2 regions of the Variovorax sp. OV084 genome follow, and region 1 is predicted to be linked to the other one. Evidence: predicted binding sites of a transcription regulator. Region 1 holds the regulator's gene; the other holds the start of a gene.
The links. The regulator sigma-54, encoded in region 1, starts transcription at its own class of promoters, with help from an activator protein. The targets are predictions, from matches to a motif close to TGGCANGNAANCTGCTTT.
Positions count from the first base shown of each region.

Region 2: the regulator sigma-54 is predicted to act here: its motif matches at 2,403-2,420, upstream of BMW87_RS27035 (transglutaminase family protein).

Region 1 covers NZ_FOII01000004.1:359,699-364,389, reverse strand. Annotated here, with positions in the region: gene BMW87_RS14435 (phospholipase D family protein) at 1-816, opposite strand, end outside; gene rpoN (RNA polymerase factor sigma-54) at 827-2,428, opposite strand; gene lptB (LPS export ABC transporter ATP-binding protein) at 2,446-3,240, opposite strand; gene lptA (lipopolysaccharide transport periplasmic protein LptA) at 3,237-3,950, opposite strand; gene BMW87_RS14415 (thiol:disulfide interchange protein DsbA/DsbL) at 4,093-4,691, opposite strand, start outside.
Region 2 covers NZ_FOII01000015.1:66,847-71,537, forward strand. Annotated here, with positions in the region: gene BMW87_RS27035 (transglutaminase family protein) at 1-2,329, opposite strand, end outside; gene BMW87_RS27040 (DNA internalization-related competence protein ComEC/Rec2) at 2,471-4,691, shown strand, end outside.

The DNA of each region.
Region 1 (4,691 bases):
CGGCGGCGGTGGTGGCGTGGTGTCGAGGCCGGTGGCGACGTCGAAGCGCTTCTGCAGCTCCTCGCGCGACAGGTCGCTGGCCACCACCGACTGGATCGGCCGCACGTAGATGCTGTTCCAGTACTGGTCGAACAGGCTGCCCAGCCGCGGGATCAGCGCGCCGGTGACGAAGGTGTCGAGGTCGAGGAAGTTCTCCCCCGCCGTGCGCCTGAAATACTGGTTGCCGATGTTGCGCCCGCCCGCCACCGCCATCGCGCCGTCGGCAATGAACAGCTTGTTGTGCATGCGGCGGTTGACGCGGCTGAAGTCGAAGAGCGACGCGCTGAAGCGCTTCAGCAGGCTGCCGCGCCCGGCCGGGAACGGGTTGAACAGGCGCAGCTCCACGTTGGGCGTGGCGGCCAGGCCGAGCAGCAGCTCGTCTTCGCCGGAGGTGTAGAGGTCGTCCATCAGCAGCCGCACGCGCACGCCGCGCTGGGCGGCGTCGCGCAGGGTGCGCATCAGGTAGCGGCCGGTCTCGTCGTTCTCGATCTGGTAGTACTGCACGTCGAGCGTGAGCTGCGCGCGGCGGGCCAGCTGGATACGGGTGTCGAAGGCGAAGTCGCCGCCGGGCATGAGGCGAAAGCCGCTCAGGTCGGGGTCGGGCTGGGAGGCCAGCGCGATCTTGCCGAGCGCGGTGTCGGCTGACACGGCCATGGCCTTGGTGGGCGGGCGCGGCGCCTCGTCGGGCAATGTGGCGCAGCCTGCGAACAGCAAGACCGCAGCCATGACGAAAACCCAATGCCCACAACGCGAAAGCGACGGCAGGCGACGGGTCATCGGTGGCTTTCTACAGGGCCTTGCGCAGGTTGGCGGGCGCGATGCGCAGCGCCTCGCGGTACTTGGCCACGGTGCGGCGCGCGCACTCGATGCCCTGCTCTTTCAGCATCTCGGAGATCTGGCTGTCCGACAGCGGCTTCTTGATGCTCTCGGAGCTGACGAACTGCTTGATCAGCGCGCGCACCGCGGTGCTCGACGCATTGCCGCCGGTTTCGGTGCCCAGCGCCGAGCCGAAGAAGTACTTGAGCTCGACCGTGCCGAAGGGCGTGGCCATGTACTTGGCGGTGGTCACGCGCGAGATGGTCGATTCGTGCAGGCCCAGTTCGTCGGCGATCTCGCGCAGCACCAGCGGGCGCATCGCGAGTTCGCCGTGCACGAAGTAGCTCTTCTGCCGCTCGACGATGGCGTTGCTCACGCGCAGGATGGTGTCGAAGCGCTGCTGGATGTTCTTGATGAACCAGCGCGCCTCCTGCAGCCGCTGCGACAGCGCCTGGCTGCCTTCGCCCTTGTGCGACTTGAGTGCGCCGGCATAGATGTCGTGCACGCGCAGGCGCGGCATCACCTCGGGGTTCAGCATGACGCGGAACTTCACATTGGTGCCGCGGCCCGTCTTGGTGACGATCACGTCGGGAATGACGATGTTGCGCTCGACGTCGACGAAGCGCCGACCCGGCTTGGGCTCGAGCCGCGCGATGATCTGCAGCGCCGAGCGCACCAGCTCCTCGTTGCTGCGGGTGAGCGTGGCCAGGCGCTTGAAGTCGCGGCGCGCGAGCAGCTCCATTGGCTGCTTGCAGATGGCGATGGCGGTCTTGCGGACCAGCTCTTCCTCGTCGGTCTCGTCCTCGCGGGCCAGGGCACGCAGCTGGATGCCCAGGCATTCGCCGAGGTCGCGAGCGCCGACGCCGGCGGGTTCCAGGCTTTGCAGCAGGCCGAGCGCCACCTGAAAGTGATGCACGAGGTCGTCGAACTGGTCGTTGTCGTCGCCGGCCAGGCCCGAGGCCAGTGCGGGCAGCGAGTCTTCCAGGTAGCCGTCGTCGTTGAGCGATTCGATGAGAAAGCGCAGCGCGGCGCTGTCGTTCTCGTTCAGGCGCAGGCTCAGGGCCTGGCGGTGCAGGAAGGACTGCAGCGACTCCTGGCTGCGCGCGAGTTCGGTGGCGTCGGCACGTTCGTCGTCGCCGAGGTTGTTCTGGCGCGCGGGCGCATCGCTGCCCCATTCGCTGTCGTCGGGCGCCATGTCGACGGTGCCGTCGCCTTCCCAGTCGGGCTCGCGCTCGGTGATCTCGGCAGCGGGGCCGTCGGTGTCGGCCGTGGTGGTGGTGCTGGTTTCGGTGGAAGCAGTGGACGCGCTGGCGGCGGGCGAAGCGAAGTCGCTTTCGCCGTCGCCGCTATCGCCGCCGTCGTCGCGCGGCACCGGGGCATCGGCCGTGTCGAGCCCGAATTCCTCGCGCGCCGCTTCTTCAGCCGTGCGCTCGAGGAACGGGTTCTCGTCGAGCATCTGCTCCACCTCCTGGCTCAGTTCGAGCGTGGAGAGTTGAAGCAGCCTGATCGACTGCTGCAGCTGTGGCGTCAACGCCAGATGCTGCGAGACGCGAAGGGATAGCCCTTGCTTCATGGGAACCGCTCCCGCCCTTACATGCGGAAGTGTTCGCCCAAGTACACCCTGCGTACTTCGGCGTTGTCGACGATCTCCGAGGGTGTGCCTTGTGCCAGCACATGCCCGTCGCTGATGATGAAAGCGTGATCGCAGATGCCCAGCGTTTCACGCACGTTGTGGTCGGTGATGAGCACGCCGATGCCGCGCTCTTTCAGGAAGCTGATGATCCGCTGGATCTCGATCACCGCGATCGGGTCGATGCCGGCGAAGGGCTCGTCCAGCAGGATGAAGCGCGGCTGCGTAGCCAGCGCACGCGCAATTTCGACGCGGCGGCGCTCGCCGCCCGACAGCGCGAGCGCGGGCGAATCGCGCAGGTGGTCGACGCGCAGGTCGGCCAGCAGCTCGGCCAGGCGCTCGTCCATGTGCTGCTTCGACAGCGGCGCCATCTTGCCGTTCTCGTCGGGCTCGCTCTGGAGCTCGAGCACGGCGCGCACGTTTTCCTCGACCGTGAGCTTGCGGAAGATCGAGGCTTCCTGCGGCAGGTAGCTCAGGCCCATGCGGGCGCGGCGATGGATCGGCATGTGGGCGATGGGCTCGCCGTCGATGCTGATGTCGCCCGCGTCGGCGCGCACCAGCCCCACGATCATGTAGAACGAGGTGGTCTTGCCCGCGCCGTTCGGCCCGAGCAACCCGACGACTTCGCCCTTCTGCACGTCGAGCGAGACGTCTTTCACGACCGTGCGGCTGCCGTAGCTCTTCTTCAGGCCGCGCGCGATCAGGCGGCTGCCCGGTGCGCCGTTGGCGTCCTGCGTTCCTGCGGTTTCGATCACTTGCGGGTTTCTCCCTGGTCACTGAGCGTGGTGCTCTGGCGCAGGCCCTTGCCGGGTGCGGGCGTGGGCGCCGGCGGCGCCGCCTTCGCGCCGGCCGGAGCTGAGGCACCGGCTGCCGGTGCGGTGGCGGCCTTGGGGGTCAGGATGGTCTTGACGCGCCCGCCCGGGGTGGACGCGTTGACGGCGGTGTTCGGCGGCACAGTGGAACCGTTGACCGTGTAGGTGTCGTTGCTCTGGTCGTAGACAATCAGCGCGCCCTGGCTCTCGTCGTTCGGCGTAGCGCCAAGCAGGCGGCGCATGGTGGCGTTGCGGATGAACTTGACGTTGTCGGCGCGGCTGTCGTACTCGATGACTTCCGACTCGCCCTCGATCCACTCGTCGGGCGCATTGCGTTTCTGCTTGTAGTAGGCCCGCTTGCCCGGTGCCGCCGTGACCACGCCGTACTGGTAGCCCTCGGGGTCCTGGCGTACATCCATGCGTGCGCCGCGGATGATGATCGTGCCCTTCGTAACGAGCACGTTACCGGTGAACACGCTGGTCTGCTTCAGGTCGTCGTAGCGCATCGAGTCCGACTCGATGTTCATCGGCTTGGTGCGGTCGGCGGTTTCGGCCAGTGCGCCCGAGGCAAGGCCGGCCAGCAACAGCGCGCCGGCGGCCAGGCGGCCGATGCGACGGAGGAAGGTAGTGGTGGGGTGAGAGTGCAATGTCATAGAGGCACGAAACTTGCTCGGCATTGTATGCGGCTGATTGCGTCAGCCCCGCACGCACAGATGAAAAAGCCCGCCGATGCGGGCTTGACTTTCTTCCTGGAACACCGCGGAACCGGCTCCGCCGGACCGCGATCCTGGGGGGTCAGCCCTTCTTCGCTTCGCCGATCAGATAGTTCACGACCTGAAGCACTTTGGTCATGTTGCCGGCGGTTTCGCCGTCCACGTACCAGCGGCCGGCCACGGCCATTGCCGGCACGCCAGCCACCTTGTAGGCGTCGGTCATTTGCGAGGCGCGCTTGGCCTTGCTGGCCACGCCGAAGGAGGTGAAGACTTCCTTGAACTTGGCGCCGTCCAGGCCGTTCGCGGCGGCCCAGGCAATGATGTTGGCGTCGCCGTTCACGTTCTGGCGCTGCGCGTGGATCGCGTTGAACACCTTCGGCTGATATTCGTCGACCTTGCCCATGGCTTCGAGCGCGTAGTACAGGCGCTGCTTGGCTTCGACGTCGTTGCCCACGAAAGGCACGGGGATGCGGCGGAAGGCGACTTCCTTGGGCACCGTCTTGATCCAGGCTTCCAGCGCCGGCTCGAAGTCGTTGCAATGCGGGCAGTTGTACGAGAAGAACTCGACCACCTCGATCTTGCCGGCGGGCGCGTCGACCGGCACGCGCTTGTCGAGCACCAGGTATTCGGTGCCGGCCTTGGGCGCACGCGCCTGGGCGTGGGCAGGGTTGGCAGCCAGGG
Region 2 (4,691 bases), on a different contig from region 1:
CGGTGCCGGTATGGCGGCCGTCGGTCATGAACTTCTCGGCCGACAGGCGGGTTTCGAACGCGGCGTTGTAGAGAAACTCGGTGTGGTCGACCAGTTCCTTCCAGTTGTGGGCCGGGTGGATGTTGACTTCGATCACGCCCGGGTCGGGGGTGACGGCCAGCATCTTCAGTCGCGGGTCGCGCGGCGGCGGGTAGCCTTCCATCACGATGCGCACGCCCAGGTCGCGCGCGGTGGCTTCGACCGCCGCAACCAGGTCGAGATAGTCCTCCAGGCGCGCGAGCGGCGGCATGAAGACGTAGAGCACGCCCGAGGCACTGCCCTTCTTCTCGGCCGAGGGGCCGTTGGCCCGGCGCGGGTCGCGCACTTCGACGCACAGCGCGGTGCGCGTGACCCAGTGGGCCGATTCGCCGCGCAGCGGCTGGCGCGTGGTCGATTTGTCGTCCGCATCGTCAGTTGCTGCTGCAGCCGATGCATCGCCTTCGCCGGCACTGCCCGGCGCCTGCATGCGTAGCGAGGCGGGCACGACGGGCGGTGCGCCGAAGGCATAGGGCACTGCGCCGAGGTCGGCCCCTGTGCCGGTTGTGCCTACGGCATAGCGCGCACGGTAGTCGGCCGCGCTCGGCAGGGCGCCGCGTGGCGCGGTCGGGTCGCGTTCGATCAGGTAGGGGTAGTCGCCCTTGCTGGCCCACGGCTGCGAGTCGAGCGGCAGGCGGTAGCCCATGGGCGAGTCGCCGGGGATCAGGTAGAGCCGGTCGTCGCGCAGGAACCAGGGGCCGGTCTTCCAGGCCGGGCCGGCGAGCGCGGGGGCGTCGCCGTTCGCATTGCCGGGCTCGATGGGCAGCATGTAGCCGATCACCGCGTCGAGCTTCTGCGTGAACACGCGGCGCAGGCGCACACGTTCGAGTTCGTCGTCGAGCTTCGATTCGAAGGGGTCGACGTTCACCGGCAGGCGGCGTTCGCGCCAGAGGTAGTAGTAGATGTCTTCGTAGCCGGGCTGGATGTAGCGCTCGGTCAGGCCGAGCTTGTGGGCCAGCACGGTGGTGAAGCGGCGCGCGTCCTCGCTCGTGTAGTGCGTGGGAAAGCGCTCGTCGGCAAACAGTTCGGGGTCGTGCCACAGCGTCTGGCCGTCGGCGCGCCAGAAGATCGACAGCGCCCAGCGCGGCAGTTGCTCGCCCGGGTACCACTTGCCCTGGCCGAAATGCAGGAAGCCGCCCTTGCCGTACTCGGCGCGCAGCTTGTGCACGAGTTCGGTGGCGTAGCCGCGCTTCGTGGGGCCGAGGGCGTCGGTGTTCCATTCGGGCGCGTCGCGGTCGCTGGTGGCCACGTAGGTCGGCTCGCCGCCCATGGTGAGGCGCACGTCGCCGGCCTTCAGGCGCGCGTCGACAGCGTCGCCCAGGGCCAGCACTTCGGACCACTGCTCTTCGGTGTAGGGCTTGGTGACGCGCGGCGATTCGTAGATGCGCGTGACCTTCATCTCGTGGCCGAACTCGACCTCGGATTCGTCGACGCCGCCCTCGATGGGCGCCGCGCTCGAAGGCGTGGGCGTGCAGGCCAGCGGAATATGGCCCTCGCCGGCCAGCAGGCCCGAGGTGGCGTCGAGGCCGATCCAGCCTGCGCCCGGCAGGAACACTTCGCACCAGGCGTGCAGGTCGGTGAAGTCGACCGTGGTGCCGCTAGGGCCGTCGAGCGCCTTCACGTCGGGCGTGAGCTGGATCAGGTAGCCCGAGACGAAACGCGCGGCCAGCCCGCAGTGGCGCAGCAGTTGCACCAGCAGCCAGCCCGAGTCGCGGCATGAGCCGCTGCCGCTGGTGAGCGTTTCTTCCGGCGTCTGCACGCCGGGCTCCATGCGGATCAGGTAATTGACGTCTTGCTGGACCTGCTGGTTGATGCCGACCAGGAAGTCGATGGTGCGCTGCTCCTTGCGATCGATCTTGTCGAGGTAGGCCTGCAGCAGCGGCGTGGGAGCTTCGGTGACGAGGTAGGGGGCGAGCTCTTCGGCCTGCGAGGCCGTGTACTTGAAAGGAAAGTTCTCGGCCTGCGGCTCGAGGAAGAAGTCGAAGGGGTTGTAGACCGCCATCTCGACCACGAGGTCGACCGTGACCTTGAATTCGCGCGTCTTCTCGGGGAACACGAGCCGCGCCTGGTAGTTGGCGAACGGGTCCTGCATCCAGTTGACGAAGTGCTCGGCCGGCTCGACCCGCAGCGAATACGAGATGACGTTGCTGCGGCAATGCGGCGCGGGACGCAAGCGCACGACCTGTGGGCCCAACTGCACCAGGCGGTCGTATTTGTAGTGGGTGACGTGGTGGAGAGCGGCGTGAATGGACATGCGTTTTTGTGTGCAGTACTGCGAGATTGCATCGAAAAGATGTCTCTTGTGAGACGCATACTAGCCCAGATGCCAAGCAATTAACGCGCCACTGAGCGTGACTTTGGGGAGGGTTTGCATCATGGGTTCGGGAGTTTTTCGTTGACGCCGTTTCGTGCGTCCGGTGGCGCCGTGGGCGCAGGGTGGGGGTTTGCGGCGCTGGGTGGCTCGCTGCTGGGAGCGGCCTTGCAGTTGCAGCAGGCGGTGCTTTGGCCGGCGTGGGCCTACGCCGGCTTGCTGTTCGTGGCAGTGGCCGGCCTGTGTTGGCGACGCATGCCGGGCAGGGGCCTGATGCTCATCGCCTTGCTATGCGGCGCGATGGCCGGCGCAGGGCTCACGGGATGGCGCGCGGCGGTCTATGCGAGCGGCGCGCTCGACCCGGCGCTCGAAGGGCGAGACCTGCAGGTCACGGGCGTGGTGTCGGAGATGCCCCAGCGAAACGAAGCTGGAACGCAGTTCCGCCTGGATGTCGAGTCCGCGGGTTGGGCCGATCCGGATGCGCAGGGGCGGCCCGCGGTGCCCGATCGCATTGCACTCGGCTGGTATGCCGAAGGCTCGAGCCTGTGGAGCCGTGCTTCCGAAAGCCGCGCGCCCTTGGCCAGCACAGTCGGCTCCCTGCACGCCGGCGAGCGATGGCGGCTGACGGTGCGTCTGAAGGCGCCGCATGGCAGCCGCAATCCCCATGGCTTCGACAGCGAACTCTGGATGTGGGAGCAGGGCCTGCATGCCAGCGGCTATGTGCGAACCGGCGCGCGCGATGCGGCGCCAATGCTGGTGGCAAGCACGTGGTGGCATCCCATCGAACGCGCACGCGAAGCCGTACGCGACGGCGTCTTCGAGCGCGTGCCCGACCGCGCGCAGGCGGGCGTGATCGCGGCCCTGGTCACCGGCGACCAGAGCGCCATCGACCGCTCGGGCTGGGACGTGTTCCGCGCCACGGGCGTGGCACACCTGATGTCGATCTCCGGCCTCCACGTCACGATGTTTGCCTGGCTGGCCGCGCACGTCGTCGGCCTGCTCTGGCGGCGCAGCGCGCGGCTGATGCTGCGCTTGCCGGCGCAGCAGGCAGCGTTGATAGGCGGCGTGCTGCTGGCCACGCTCTACGCGCTCTTCAGCGGCTGGGGTGTGCCCTCGCAGCGCACTGTGTGGATGCTGGCGACGGTCGCGCTGCTGCGCCTCACGGGCCGGCGCTGGCCTTGGCCGCATGTGTGGCTGCTGACTGCGGCCGTGGTGGTCGCGCTCGATCCGTGGGCCTTGATGCAGGCCGGCTTCTGGCTGAGCTTCGTGGCGGTGGGCGTGCTGTTCGCCACGGACGCCGCGGTGCCGGGCGAGCGGAAGACCGGTGCCGCTTCCCGCCTGTTGCAGTTCTTTCGCGAGCAATGGGTCATCACGCTGGCGATCACGCCGCTGAGCCTGTTGCTGTTCCAGCAGGTGTCGTTGATCGGCCTGCTGGCCAATGCGGTGGCGATCCCCTGGGTCACGCTCGTGATCACGCCGTTGGCCATGCTGGGCGTCGCCGTGGCGCCGCTGTGGGACCTTGCAGCCCGGGCCGTGCAGGTGCTGGCGCTGCTGCTGCAATGGCTGGCCGGGCTGCCGTATGCCACGCTGTCGATGGCCGCGCCGCCTTTGTGGATGGCCGCTTGCGGCGTGGCCGGCGGTGCATTGCTGGCCATGCGGCTGTCCTGGTCGCTGCGCAGCCTCGGCATTCCGCTGCTGCTGCCAGTGTTGCTGTGGCAGGCGCCCCGGCCGGCGGCCGGCGAATTCGAGTTGCTCGCTGCCGACATCGGCCAGGGCAACGCGGTGCTCGTGCGCACCGCCACGCACAGCCTGCTCTACGACGCCGGCCCGCGCTACAGCCTTGAAAGCGATGCCGGCCATCGCGTGCTCGTGCCGCTGCTGCGGGCCTACGGCGAGCGCCTCGACATGCTGGTGCTGAGCCACCGCGACACCGATCACACCGGCGGTGCGCCCGCGGTGCTCGCGATGCAGCCGCGGGCCGAGCTGCTGAGTTCCCTCGAAGCCACGCATCCGCTGCAGGCGACGCTGGCGGCACGGCGTTGCGAGGCGGGGCAGGCCTGGACCTGGGACGGCGTGCACTTCGAGGTGCTGCATCCGTTCGACACCGACTACCGCGGCTTCACCAAGCCCAATGCCGTCTCGTGCGTGCTGCGCATCGGCAACGGGCGCGCGGCGGCGCTGCTGGCCGGCGACATCGAGCGACTGCAGGAGGCCGCGCTCGTCGTTCGCACGCCGCAGCTGCTGCGCGCCGACGTGCTGCTGGCGCCGCACCACGGCAGCAAGACTTCGTCGAGCCCGGCCTTCC